DNA from 4 places in the Thalassotalea crassostreae genome. Region 1 is predicted to be linked to each of the others. Evidence: predicted binding sites of a transcription regulator. Region 1 holds the regulator's gene; each other region holds the start of a gene.
What was found. The regulator FNR, encoded in region 1, switches genes on or off when oxygen is low (the NO sensors DNR and NnrR bind a similar motif). The targets are predictions, from matches to a motif close to TTGATCTAGATCAA.
Positions count from the first base shown of each region.

Region 2: the regulator FNR is predicted to act here: its motif matches at 1,655-1,668, upstream of napE (periplasmic nitrate reductase, NapE protein).
Region 3: the regulator FNR is predicted to act here: its motif matches at 2,013-2,026, upstream of LT090_RS10735 (universal stress protein).
Region 4: the regulator FNR is predicted to act here: its motif matches at 2,195-2,208, upstream of LT090_RS16870 (DUF3149 domain-containing protein).

Region 1 covers NZ_CP017689.1:2,096,108-2,099,802, reverse strand. The annotation lists gene uspE (universal stress protein UspE) at 1-692, opposite strand, end outside; gene fnr (fumarate/nitrate reduction transcriptional regulator Fnr) at 898-1,620, opposite strand; gene LT090_RS09115 (sulfite exporter TauE/SafE family protein) at 1,664-2,332, opposite strand; gene ccoS (cbb3-type cytochrome oxidase assembly protein CcoS) at 2,329-2,535, opposite strand; gene LT090_RS09105 (heavy metal translocating P-type ATPase) at 2,532-3,695, opposite strand, start outside.
Region 2 covers NZ_CP017689.1:3,084,949-3,088,643, reverse strand. The annotation lists gene napA (nitrate reductase catalytic subunit NapA) at 1-592, opposite strand, end outside; gene LT090_RS13295 (chaperone NapD) at 605-865, opposite strand; gene napF (ferredoxin-type protein NapF) at 843-1,367, opposite strand; gene napE (periplasmic nitrate reductase, NapE protein) at 1,374-1,535, opposite strand; gene LT090_RS13280 (tRNA(Met) cytidine acetyltransferase TmcA) at 1,807-3,695, shown strand, end outside.
Region 3 covers NZ_CP017689.1:2,497,233-2,500,927, forward strand. The annotation lists gene LT090_RS10730 (hypothetical protein) at 978-1,889, shown strand; gene LT090_RS10735 (universal stress protein) at 2,084-2,935, shown strand; gene LT090_RS10740 (universal stress protein) at 3,076-3,695, shown strand, end outside.
Region 4 covers NZ_CP017689.1:3,453,095-3,456,789, reverse strand. The annotation lists gene LT090_RS15015 (M14 family zinc carboxypeptidase) at 1-1,135, opposite strand, end outside; gene LT090_RS15010 (hypothetical protein) at 1,373-1,921, opposite strand; gene LT090_RS16870 (DUF3149 domain-containing protein) at 2,277-2,405, shown strand; gene LT090_RS15005 (alpha/beta hydrolase domain-containing protein) at 2,703-3,695, shown strand, end outside.

The sequences.
Region 1 (3,695 bases):
TTATCAGCATGTTCTCGCATTACATCGCGGTGATGGTTCTTCATTGCTTGGTTATATTCATTGGCGTCAAATTCCGGAATTTCTATAGCAATATTTATAGGTGTTCCAGGGTAAGAATTAACAAAATGAGTATCTGCGGTGATCAACTTACTAAGATTAAGGGCTTCTTCGGTAATTTTGTTATTTAGCGATTGATGCTCGAGTTCTTCGCTACCAACGTTAACGGCAGCAAGTACATGACCATTTTCTGGCCATTGATGTTCTTTAACAAGTAATAAAGGTACCCAACATTTTCGAATTAAATGCCAATCCGTTGGTGTGAATATCACTGACTGCAGTGCAGGGTGTTCATGAGTACTTTTTACTACTAAATCGAAGTTATTATCACGGATTTCACTTAATATCGCGTCAAAAGGTCGGTTGTGCCATACCGCTTTAGTGCTAATATCACACGGCATGTCTTTAATGAGGTCTTTGAGCCATAGTTCTCTGTCATTAACTACAGTTTCTCGCATTGCCTCTCGTTCTTCACCTGACAGCATTGTGGTCATTTCGTATGAAAAGTCGTAGATAGTTAAAAAAGCAGTAATCCTTGCGTTGGTTTTGCTCGCAAGGGTGCATGCCCTTGCCAATGCTTTTTGGTCTTCTGTAGTCGGGTCAATAACAACGAGGATATTTTGATAACTTTCCATGAGTCTGGCCTTAATTAACGAGAATTTGTATAAATAAACGGTATATTAAGCTTAATCGCTTCTATTGATTGTTACAAATTTGTTAGCATTAAAAATAGTAATAATCATAGCTTATTGATTCGTATCAAATATTTTAAAAGATTATGTGATTTTAAACACAAAAAAGGCACCGTTTAGGTGCCTTATGTAAAGAGTTAGTCCTCGGCTATTTATTAAAGCCTGCAAGTTGGTATAACGCGTCCTTATCAATAATCGTTATAAACTTATTTTCGACTTTAATAAGGCCTTCTTTTTGAAACCTTGTCATTAAACGAGAAATAGTTTCAATTGTTAAGCCAATATAATTACCAATTTCACTGCGAGTCATCGGCAGGTTGAATTCCATATTTGATAAATTACGACTACCTAAACGATGGCCATAACTTGCTAAAAATGTAGCAAGTTTCTCTTCGGCATTTTTACGGTTTAATAATAAAATCATCTCGCTAGAGCAGAGTATTTCGTTGCTCATTAAATTCATCATTTGTGCTTTAAGCTTAGGGATTTTATTAGATAGCGTATCTAATACTTCAAATGGGATCTCACAAACCATTGACGTTTCTAACGCTTTCGCGAAACTTGGATGTTTTTTCTTAGAAAGCGCATCGAATCCCATTAAATCACCAGCTAAGTGAAAACCAGTGATTTGTTCTTCACCTTGTTCTGAAATTATAAACGTTTTAAAAGTACCTGAACGGATGGCATAGAGCGTATGAAGGTTTTCGCCGGCTTTAAATATTTGTGTATTTTTTTGAATCGGTTTTTTACGAGAAATGATGTCGTCAAGTAAGTTAAGCTCTGATTCATTTAAACTAAAAGGAAGACACAATTCACTTATGCTGCAATTTTGACACTTAATATTATTCGCAACCGGGATTGTTTGAGGCATAACTACTAACTTCTATAAACTATTAATTAATCGTTAAATTTTACTAAAATATTTGTTGTAGAGCAATCATTAATGAATAACCGCCATATGCAATTAGAAGTAGAGCGGTTAGGGTTCGAAAAATGTCACTGCGTAAGGTTGTGGTGATAAATGCAAATCCTGACGCTAAAGTTAATAGAGCGGGTAACGTTCCTAAACCAAAGGCAGCCATAATTAATGCGCCATTTAGCCAATCAGCGCTTGCTACAGACCATGTAAGGGTTGAGTACACAAGGCCGCAGGGTAACCATCCCCAAATTGCACCTAACCCCAATGCTTGCTTGATATTTGTTACCGGTATAAATCGTTTCGAGAATGGTTGTAGGTACTTCCATAAATACGAACCAATGGCCTCAACACGATTTAATAAGAATGACCATTTGGCAATGTATAGACCAAGTAATATAACAAAGACTGCAGCAATAACTTTAAGCCAAATAATATGATCGCCGATGGATTTTGCCGCTAACGAGCCTGTTAAACCAGCAATAGCGCCGGCGATAGCGTAGGAAGAGATGCGTCCTAAGTTATAGCTTAAAAGTAACGAAAAGTTTAGCTTACGTTCACCGGCAATTGATGACGTCAACATTGTGGTAATGCCACCGCACATTGCGACGCAGTGTCCTGCACCCGCTAAACCAATCAAAAATGCCGATAAAAAGTCTAAGCTCATTTTTTCTTTTCTAGTTCTTCGTTGCTAGAGGTTTGATTATTTTCGCGAGTGTTGTTTTGTTGCTTATCATCGTCAAATAGAATGCTCATGCCTTGTTTCTCAAGATCATCAAATTGTTCTGTTTTAACCGCCCAGAAAAACAAATAAATGGCAATCGCCGTAAAGACCAGAGCAACAGGGATAAGAATATAGATCACGCTCATGACTTTAATAACCTTAGTGAATTGGTAACCACGATAATAGAGCTTGCTGACATACCTAATACTGCCATATATGGCGTGATAAAACCACATACTGCCAGTGGCAGGATTATCGAGTTATAAGCAAACGCCCAAGCAAAGTTTTGTTTCACAATTCTAGATGTTTTATTGGATATGCGGGTGAGATTTAATAAGCTTGAAAGTTGGTTATTAAGTAAAATAACATCAGCCCCACTTTTTGCTATTTCCGTACCGCTACCCATTGCTATTGAAATGTGAGCTGCGGCAAATACTGGTGAATCGTTCACACCATCGCCAACCATAGCAACGTTTTTTCCGTATTCTTGTTTTTGCTTGATAAGAATTAGTTTATCAGTCGCTGTGCAGGTATGGTGGACCTCTCTGATATTAACTTGTTGGCAAAATTTATTTACACCGGCTTCACTGTCACCACTGATCAAAAGAGCGTCGTTGCCTTTTGACGTCAATTCTTGCAATACGTGCTTAGTATCATCGCGAAGGGTATCTTCTAAATAAAATACGGCAACCAGCGTATTGTCTATCGTCATTAAGCATTGAGCATTATAATATTTTTCAGCAATGTCGCATGTTTCATTTATCCAACTTACTTTGCCGATATTTACCGTGCTTGGCATTTGGTTGCTATCAATGAGTGTCGCACTGATGCCACAACCTGGGATCACGTCAATATTTTTAGTGTTAATGTTAAAGTCACGATATTCACTAAACGCCTTGGCAATAGGATGCTCAGAACGCGTTTCTATTGCGGCGGCAATGGCGAGTAATTGTTGCTCATTATAGTGCTCGCTAAGTACCTCGACTTTGGTTATCGCAAATGCGCCATTTGTCAACGTACCGGTTTTATCGAACGCATAACAATTGATCGTAGGCATTGTTTCCAATACATGACCACTTTTTATCATGATGCCTTCACGGTTTAATCGAATTGTGCCGCAGGTAAGAGCGGTAGGGGTGGCCAACGACAATGCACATGGGCAAGTTGCTACTAATACCGATAAAGTTATCCAGAAAGCTTCCTGAGGCGCGTTAAAGTACCAATAGGTAGCAGTTGCGATTGCAGTTACTAATATTATGGCAACAAAATACTGGGCGATGAGATCAGATAATTGGGCTATTTTAGG
Region 2 (3,695 bases), 990 kb from region 1:
GCTCATCGATACCAAAGGTACGCATAAAACCACCAACGGCTGAGGCCATGCAGTGACGAGCATTTGGGTCAATATTGTTAGAGCGGAAACCAGCTTTATAAAGTTTTACTGCGGCATAACCTTCTTGAACTGTCCATTGGCCTGAACCAAACATACCGACACCAGATGGACCTTTTTCTTTAAGCGTTGCTTTGGCTTTTTCCGCCATAATGTCAAAAGCTTGGTCCCAAGTAATAGGTGTAAAATCACCGTTTTTATCAAACTTGCCATCTTTCATGCGCAATAAAGGCGAGGTTAATCGGTCTTTACCGTACATAATTTTTGATAGGAAATAACCTTTGATACAGTTAAGGCCTTTGTTTACTGGTGAGTTAATATCACCATGAGTAGCCACAACTTTATTGTCCATGGTGGCGACGTTAACACTGCAACCTGTGCCACAAAAACGACAAGGCGCTTTGTCCCATTTTAATTTTGTCATATCACTTGAAGTGATAATATTTGAAGCAGCAGCCGGTACTGCAACACCAGCGGCCGTTGCCGCTACCGCGACAGCATTAGCTTTTATAAATTCACGTCGGTTCAATTTCATTAGTGTTCCCCGTTATTCTTCTAAATATTGATGATAGACAGGTGCAAGTGTGAATATGCCAGCCTGGTCCCTAACAATGTCTGCGTATTTGCCAATTTTTTTCTGGTTGTCAGCTTCAATGGTAAATACGATTTTTCCGGTATCTGAAGTCGCGTGAATTTCAGCGCCCGGAGTCGATAATATGCTTTCTTCTACCGCTTTTTTTTGCGAAATATCAATTTGTGCAATGAAGCTTGCGACATGATATTCGTTAGTTTTTACTGGTTGTTCCATTAAATGCTTCCTTCAGTACAAGCTCAGTTGAATTGCTCGGACAAACACTGATGCATGCGCCACAACTGGTACATGCGTCTTGGTCTATCACTGGTTTTGGTATGGCGTTATCGATAAACTTAAATGCGATTGCACGTGGTTCGCAAACATCTTTACAACTTTGGCAATATATTTGTTGTTTTGCTAAACAATCGTCTTTGATATTGAGATGAGCTGGCCATGCAGAGTGTTGCTTAGCCTCTACAAATAAATCTTGCTCACAGCTATCAATGCATTTTTCACAAAAAGTACACTCATCAATTGAGAAATCTACTTTCGGAAATCCATCGTCTGCTTTAATAATAATGTTTTGTGCGCAGTCTGAAATACAGTCGCCACATTGAGTGCAACCGTCAATAAAGGCTTGTTCTGATTTTATCCACGGTAAACGTATTTCTACCTTTTTTGGTAGCTTACGGCCACGTAGAAAATTGCGTTTGGATTTATCGATAACAACTTCCATGAATTATCAAACGCCTGGAGGGCCCATTATTAATTGACTAATCCAAATGGTAAATCCATAAGCGGCAACAATCGCAACCGCTAATATTGGACCTAAAAATACAGCGAGGAAAATAAAGGTATTACGTTCATCTTTTTTTTGCTCACCCGAGTTTGTTATTTCAGTCATGGCATCTCTCGTTTTTAAATATTATTAAGATATAAAGTTGCTGTTAATGTTTTGTTAATTGACTATATAAGATTATAGGCGTTAATTTGAATTAATTCGTAAAAATAATAGGTTTATTATTGATCTAGATTAAGTAAAGTCAATCTAAATTGTCGGCTGTTCAATAATTGAACAGATGTAAAGGGCGTTATATTTACTGTTAACTCTGGTACACTTATAAAATATCCATAATAATTAACTGTTTAGTGTCAATATAGCGGTGAGTGTCGATTTGAATAATTACCTTGAATATTTTTCTAAAAGCCATGTTGAATTTAGCGCCCAGCGTCTTCGTGGAACCTTGCTGATACAAGGCGACGAAACTTGGCTAAAGGAGCAACTTGCCGAAGTGTTTTTGGCCTTAAAAACGCGGACAATATTGCACTTTAGCAACAGTGAAAGTAATGGAAATATTGAGGCTGATAACCGAAACTTTAAACAGTTTTTAGGGCAAGAACACGACGTATTAGTGTTTGAAGCAGAGCAGCATTTTAATGTCGATGCGTTCGCCGCGCTTTCTGGCACCTTAGTTGCTGGTGGACATGCAATTGTTGTTTTACCCGAGCCATTGATTTCTAGCAGTTTATTTTGTCAGCGCTTTATTCAAATCGCGAAAACTTACGACAACGTTGATTTTGTTTGTCCTCAGTCGCCATTATCTTTACAACGATTGCCCAACACCAAAAAAAATGAACCAATTGCAATTAATCAATTAAAGCAAGTCATCCAAGACCAGTTTAGTGACGACTTTAAATCAAATTGTGTTACTGCTGAACAAGCCGTAGCTGTTGAGAAAATAATACAAGTGTTGACAGGCCATCGTGACCGACCTTTGATACTCACCGCTGATCGAGGTCGCGGTAAATCTAGTGCCCTCGCTATAGCCGTGGTAGAGCTATTAAAAAAGCAGGACAAGCGTATCATCATCAGCGCGCCGCATCCTGATAGTCTCAGTGTGTTTTTTAACCAAATTCAGCACTTTATGCCAAACTCTAAACGCACAGGCAATCAAGTATTTTATGGCTCTAGTGTCGTTGAATTTATTGCCATTGACGCCTTAGTTAAACATCAACCAAGTTGTCATCTTTTATTAATTGATGAAGCGGCCGGTATCCCATTGCCGCAGTTAAGACAATTGTTGGGCCACTATCATCGACAGGTTTTTGTTTCTACCGTCCATGGCTATGAAGGGGCCGGGCGAGGATTTAGTACTAAGTTTGTCAATGAAGTTAAACATACAAGGCCGAATGCTAATTTGCTGCATATTAAACAACCAATTCGTTGGGCTGAAAATGATCCGCTAGAGCGTTTTAGTTTTGACGCTTTGTTGTTAAATGCCAAGTTAGCAGATGCGAAGCAGGCGCAGTTAAGCATTCAGTCTATAAATGACATTGATCACCAGTATATTAGTGCTCAGCAATTATCTAGTGATGAGCCGCTATTGAGACGGGTTTTTGCCTTGTTGGTTACCGCTCACTATCAAACTAAGCCGAGCGACCTTATGATGTTGCTCGATAACCCGAAAGTGAGTTTAATTGTGCAATCGACTGAACAGCAACTTGTAGGCGTTGCATTATTGCTAGCTGAAGGGCAAATAGACGATGAATTGTCTGGCAAAGTAAAGCAATCAGTTCGACGCATTAAGGGACATTTAATTCCACAATCTTTATTAGTTCATAGTGGCATTGAGGATGCGTTTGAATATAGTTACCAACGAATTGTTAGAATAGCCATTCATCCTCAGTTACAAGGACAATCACTGGGTCATCAATTATTAGAGTATTGTCACAGCTATAGCCAGCGTTTAGGTTGTGATTTTGTCGCATCGAGCTTTGGTGCCAATAAACAACTATTAAAGTTTTGGTTAGATAATCAATTTTCAACCTGCCGTATTGGCTTTACCAAAGATAATGCTAGTGGCGAACATTCTGCTATCGTTTTACGTGCTATTTCCGATAAAGCTAGGCAGTTACAGGCGGTTATCAGCAAGCGCTTTTATAACGATCTAATTTATTATTTAGCCGATGAATATCAACATTTGGCCACAGGTTTGGTTGCTTTGATTTTAACAAATCAATCTAGCTCATCACACTTAGATGAGAATGACATTGAGGCTGTACA
Region 3 (3,695 bases), 400 kb from region 1:
CTGTGTATAGAAATTTTATAATCAACTACTTTGCGTAAAACCATATCTGCTGCTCGCTGTTTGGTTTACTATTTACCTAGGTTTTATTTAGGTTTTACTTTAGTTTTTACTTTAGTTTTATTTAAGTTTTTACTTTAGTTTTATTTAAGGTTTTAAATAACATTTTCTATTTGCAGGAGGCAATATGAACAAACATGGACGTTTCTATTCTTTTAACTCGAGAACAACTTCCTTTTTACCGACTCGTGTTCGCAAATCTTTAGTGTGTGAACTGCAGCTGCGCAGAAAGCGTATCTCTCTATTTACCCAAATAAAATCTCAGTCTGTCTCTGAAACTCTTGTAGCTAATCAATCAGCAATTCGAAGGGATCTTCATGTGAATAGTCAAAATCTGGGGAAAATATCTATTCGCAAATATTAATGATGACCATATTTCTACTCCGGAGACTAATTTTACAAATTAACCACTGCGGAGTGAATTAAAACGTTAATGGAGTAACGTTTAACTAGGAGAAAGCTCAATGGATTGAGTTATATGCAGGGAGCATAAAGGACGCCAGGATACTGGCAGTCATAGCATTCAAATAGCGCTACTTCTGTAACAGCTAAGCTAAAGTAAACAAGGCAGACGCTAAAGCATAGAAAGAAGCGACAAAATGCCATGACAAAGGGTTGATCAAAAGGATCCGATCATTCCTTGCTATGGATAGCAAAACAGAAACCACAGGTTTACTAGGTTTCGGAGAAATTGAGGTGTTGTAGATAGTAATTAATACCCTATGGATGGGGTAATACTATTGCTAATCGACCTCAAGCATTCTCTACATAGGTTCAAAAAAAACTATAAATATTAAACCGCTGTTGAATAGGGACAACGCCAATATAACTAGGGTTAAAGAGTTTAGCCATAAATTAGCAGTTACTCACCGCTATAACTTACAACTTACAACTTACAATGCAAATGAAAAGGAATTCACATGCCACGCAAACCAAGATTATACATCGCTAATATGCCGCACTTAATACAAGTATGTGGCAATAACTTACAATCATGTTTTTACTGCTCCAATGACTTTAACACCTACATCACAATACTTAATGCAAGCATAAATAAAACTAAGATAGCCCTACATGCCTTCGTTTTATTGGATAATCGCATTACGTTATTATTAACACCAAGTGATGAAGACAGCATAGGTCGATTAATGCAGGTAGTGAGTAGCAGTTATGTTAAGTACTTTAATCGACGATATCAGCGCACGGGTTCATTGTTCCAAGGAAGGCATAAATCATCAGTCATAGAGCCTAAGCAATTTTTACTATCAGCGATGCATTACATCGAGTATGCGCCGATTGTCAGTGGCATATGCCACCAACTCATCGACTATCCGTGGTCGAGCTATGGGCAAAATGCACAGCATCAGATAAATGATTTGTGTTTAGATGTTAGTCCCCACCCTATCTACTTGATGCTCGCCGATGACAAGCTTAATCGCAAGAACTGTTATCAAAGCATAAGTACACTAATTGACTCTAAAACGTTGAGCGATTTTATTACTGAACGTCTAAGCCATAACTTCCCTATTGGCGACAGTCAATTTTTGCGAAGTTTAGCGTTAAACCATAACTTCTACTTTACCAAGATGAAGCCTGGCAGACCGAGAAAACAGGCGATTTATCAGGGTGGTTTAGGCTCTGAAAACGGTCCTAAGTGCGGTTCTGAACAACGCTCTAGCAATGGCTCTAAGCAAAGCATTGAACTAGGCAATAGACAACGCGTCCCTATCATTGTCCATGAACCTAATAACAATGATTTAAGCCCTGAAAAAGGCAATGTCAAAGGCACCGTAAAAATTACTTCAAAGGTTTTCGACTATACCGTGATATAACAAGACATTACTTGCTATGAACAGCTTAAATCGAGCTAAAAATCGTATCCTTATAATGGCATTTAAGCGCACTTAAAAAATGTAAATAAATTGCTAACAAACGACCTGGTTTTATTGAAAAATATGATTCAAATCAAACCGAACTTGTAAAAAGTGATTATGCTTAGACTATAAACATAAAACTCAGGTGAGCTATGAACAAGATATTGGTTATCGCGGATGCAAGTATTGAAAAGAATATCGCTATAAGTGAAGGCGACAAGTTAGCTAAAGCTTATGATGCAACCATGCACGTTGTCTATTTTTTCCATGAAGATTTACGTGGTTTAAGAGCAAAAGGTGAAGCGTTTAAACAAAGCATTCTTGCTAGACTTGACGAAAAAGCGAATGACCAATTGGCCGAATACGCCAATAACAATCGTTATACTTATGAAGTTGTTTGGGAAAAGCACGTAGACCAATGGACCATTGATTACTGCCAAAGCCATGATCCAATTATGGTATTAAAAACCGGCCATCGCAGTGAGCGACTATTCTATACGCCAACTGACTGGCAGCTTATTCGTTATTGCCCTGCTCCGGTGTTTTTATTATCGGAAGAAAAATGGAAGCGTGCCGATGACATCTTAGCGGCAGTGGATTTAAGCACCAAAATTGAAGACAAACAGGCACTTAACCATACCATTTTAGCCAAAGCAAAAGAGTTGGCTACTAAACTCGATGTGAACGTTCAGGTATGTTACACCCCACTATTTTCAACGTTCTTAAGAGATCTTGGTTTGCAATACAAAGACGAAGTTGAAGTGGAAACTGAGAAAACCATGGCGCCGGTTATCGCAGAGCTTAGCGCACAATACCAAATACCGGTCGAGAACTTCCACATAAAAGCCGGTAAACCAGAGCAAGTGATCCCATCAACAGCTGCCAAACTTCGCACAGGCATTGTGGTTATCGGTTCCGTTGGACGAAAAGAAAAATTACTCGGTAGCACCGCAGAAAAAATCCTTGGTCTATTAAAAACCAACGTAATGGTGCTTAAACCCTAACGTGGCATGAGCACGATAACACAAACATATAGGGCAAAATAAGTAGGGTCAGATCCACTTAATTAAAGCTCATTTAGCTATCTCGCTTAGATTTTCTCACAAATACTCACGCAAACAGACACAGTGAGAGGGACAAAACAATGAACACAATTTTAGTCATTAACGATTCACAAGAACAAGATTACACTGCCATTAAACAGGCAGCAGATTTAGCCAAAGCCTACAAAGCAAAATTACATATCGTCAGTTTTTGCTATCACAACCTTCGCGGCGTGGTTGATATTGAAGAAGCGAAAGCGCGCATCGTTCAAGATCACCATGAAATTGCCGCGAATAAACTCGTGAACACCTTACAAGGCGTTGCTGACTATGATTTTGAAACGGTTTGGGAAAAGAACGTTGCGCCTTGGGTTAATAAATATGTGACCGACTTTAAACCGACAATGGTCATCAAAACAGGCCATCGCAGTGAAGCGCTCTTTTATACGCCAACGGATTGGCATTTGTTAAGAGAATGTCCAGCTCCGGTGTACATAGCCGCTAACAAAAAATGGCATAAAGCAAATACTGTACTGGCAACCATTGATATTGAAACATTGATGCCAGACAAGAAGCAACTTAATGAAAAGATATTGGAGCACGCAAGCATATTAGCCAAGCAATTAAATACAGAATTACACGTATGCTATGCAGTGCCGATTACTCCGATCCTTCGCAAATTAGGCATTCACAACAAAGAGAAAATGGAATCTGATTATCG
Region 4 (3,695 bases), 1.4 Mb from region 1:
TTAATGTTTTGAGGTTAGTCATTGAGCTATAAAATTGATGATCGACAGATTTTTTATAGCTACGGATCTGACCGTTCTCTAGTCTTACGCCGTCTTCTGCAGTGCGAGCTTGTTCGTATAAAATATGTATCGAGCCTTTGTACTCAGAATAATTGGAATATCCAGGGTATAGGTTTTCAAACCATTCACCGGTGTAGTAAGGCCAAGCCTTTTTATCAAAGGCTTCGGCTTGCTCTTTTGCGAAAACTTTACTCCATTGATTGATACTTGGGGCAATATGTTCATTTATAGGCTGACGCGGAGGTCCAAATAAGAAAGTATCTAATGCCCCCATTTCATGACCATCAATCATCAGTAGTGGCAACCATTGATTAATGGCTTTGATACGGCCTATTGATTCAGGGTTTTCCGCAAAATAAAAATCTCTATTCAAATCAAAGTGGTAATGGTTAGTTCGGCCGAAGGGCCAAACACCATTGTGCAATAAAGACTGGACATCAAAATTTGGTGTAGCACTTCTGTTTTGCTCTAATTGCTTAGTAAATCTGGCGCGACCGTCAGGGTTCATCATAGGATCGACGAGTACAACAAGGTTATCAAGTAAGTTGTTGACCTCTTCATCTTCACTTGCAATTAAATGGTAAATTAGGGCTAGCGAAGAGTCTGCGCCTGAGGATTCATTACCGTGAATAGAATAAGCCATCCACGCCGTAGCAGGGGTCTGCTCGATTAACTTGACAATGTCGCCTTTGGATAAGTCATCCGGTGTGCTTAGCGCAGTAATATTGGCTTTGATAGTATCTAAGTCATTAATGTTTTTGGCGCTAGAAATCGTAAGATAGTGCAGTGGTCTATTTTCATAGGTACGCGCATACTCAACAATATTGGCACGTTCACTTTGCTCAGCCCAAATATTCACTAAGGTATTAATTTGTTCCGGTGTAGCCGTTTTTTCACCAACTTCAAATCCGAGGAAATCCTTGGGTGAGGTTATTTTTGTATCATAAGTTCCGGTTAAAATATTTGGATATTTTGCCTCAGCTAGGGGAGTCGGCTTCATCACCGTTGTTGCGGTAGCGTTAAAAGCTGCTGCAAGCAGTAATAAAGGTGCAGCTAATCGTGTTGAAATTCTCATAGTCCCTTCTTTTATTTATTGTTTTTTTAAACATGTTAACTATAGAAGTGGATATCAAAAAGATAAAGGTAGTTGATTAACTGTAAAGGGTTAACAGCCATCGATAGCGATAAATAGGCAATAAATGCTTGCTCTGAAGGTAAATGAAAAAGCAGGCCAACGCCTGCCATTTAGTAATTAGAAGTTGAAAGCCTATAATTGAAGCCTCACTTTATAATCAATCTGATAGTTAACGGATTAATTAGCTGCATAGCAGTTAATGTTTTGTTGTTTGTTTTCAGCTGAAGAAATGCGCATTTGATCATATTTTATATCGGGAACATTGGCTTGAATTGCTTGTTCAAAAACCATTGCTACATCACCAATTTTTCGGCCTTGTTTATTGAGTTTATCGAATGATGGTTGATGCTTTTTCATTAACGTACTCAACTTTGAAGAGAGTTTATTTAGTTCTTTTACTTCGGCGGTATTGTGAAAATTACCAGCTTCAGTTTGCTGTTCAATTTTTTCTGATAAGCGTTCTATTTCATCGCTGTATTGCTCTATTTGATGCTGGATCTCTTCAATAGGTTGCTCTAAATCTTGCATTTCTTGCTCCGCATTTTGCAGCTCTTTGTATGCCTGAAACTGAGTACTGTTCATCGCATATTCACTAACAACTTTACAATTATTCATCAAAGTGATTGTGTATTCACCGTCCTTTAAAGCGTCTGCGTAACTGCTACTAAGTACCGCTGATACTAATAATGCAGCTACTGCTGTTGTGGTTTTTTGAACTAAATTCATTGTGTTAATCCTTAATTAATTTTTTAAACTTTTATTCAAAGATGTGGATCTAATCATTGATTAGAGCTTTTTATTTGTTGTTCTCTTAATTAGTTAGTCGCGTAAAAGGCGTAAAAGGTTTGAAATTATTTGAATGAATGAGTTAACTCAATTTTACAGGCCAAATTAACGAGTCAATTTAGCTGCTTAATCTACAAGTAACATTGTACTTCATTAATGCACACAAACATTCCGGCGTTCTAGTTACAAAAAGTAACGTAAGTTAATCAATTGTTGATCTAGATCAGAGTGGTCTTTATGCACTGTTTTATTCTATAGGAAACACATAGTTGAATAACTTTTATGGAGAATTTTTATGGATAACTTAGCTTTCTTATTATCGGACCCGATCGTACTATTTTCAGCGGGCGGACTATTAACTGTGTTGGTAATTATAGCGTACTACGTTTATTACTTTATGACTAAGATTAACAACAACGAGTAAACCATTACTGCTATTTTTGAAACACACTGTGTTGTTAATATGCCTCATATTCTGTGGGGCATAGGCACGTCTTTAATAAAATCTGCAATCAATCGAGCAAATACTAAACCTGCCAATTGACGTTACAGAGTAACTTGTCACGCTATGCCATTCTCAACGAATAGATTCAATCACTTGCAATTGATTTCAACAAGGTTAAGCTGTAGCTAAGTAAATAGAATTTAAGTTTTGACAATCTATCTAAGTAGAAATGGCTTTCTACACGCGCTTAGATAATTAAAAATAATGGAATTAGTAATGAAATTTGTTCAGGTATTGTTGCTTATATTAGCAGGGGTTTCGCTGTCTAGCCAAGCTGCCATAGTCAAGCATACGGTAAACAGTAGTAAAACTATTCATATGAAAGATATGACACTGCAAGTTTTTAGCGGTGAATTTTATTTTGAGTTTGATCCTAACAATGCGGTAAACAAAGAGATTGTCGATATTGAGTTAGCGATACCTAATGCTGAAGGCATGGTAAGCGCAAAAGCTAATTATTTTATTATCCAACCAAAGAATCCAAAAGATCGACGCGGCGCAATTGTCGAAGTAAGCAATCGTGGTGGCAAATCGGCTCTTTCATATTTTAATCTAGCTCCTAGAGTGGCAATGCCAGATAAAAGCGCCGCACTTGGCGATGGCTTGATCCAAGAATTAGGTTTGTCACTTGTCTGGGTAGGTTGGCAAGGCGATGTGCCCCATAAAGACGATTTAATGTACGCAGAATTACCACGTATTATTGATCTCGAAGGATGGGTTAGAAGTGATTGGACCGTTGATAATAACAAATCATTATTAACATTAGCGCACCGCGATAATATAGAAACAATTTACCCCGTAGACTTTGCTACTCAAGATGAAGCCTGGCTTACCAAGCGAATGGGACGTGATAGTTTGCGAGCAATTGTGCCTCGTAATCAATGGCAATTTAGCTCCGACGGTAAATCGATCGTTGGTGATTTCAGTCCTGGCATATATGAATTAGTGTACCCTGCGAGAGACCCTCAAGTTGCTGGCATTGGCTTAGCGATAATACGTGATACAGCCGCGTATATTAAAGAAGAAAGCAATCCGTTTTACGTACCCAAAGCAATTGCCTATGGGGTGTCACAAACTGGTCGATTTTTACGTCATTTCCTACATCAAGGATTTAATGAAACTGAAGATGGGATAATTGCCTACGATGGGATGTTTATTCATACTGCTGGCGCAGGTCGCGGCAGTTTCAATCATCGATTTGCGCAGCCG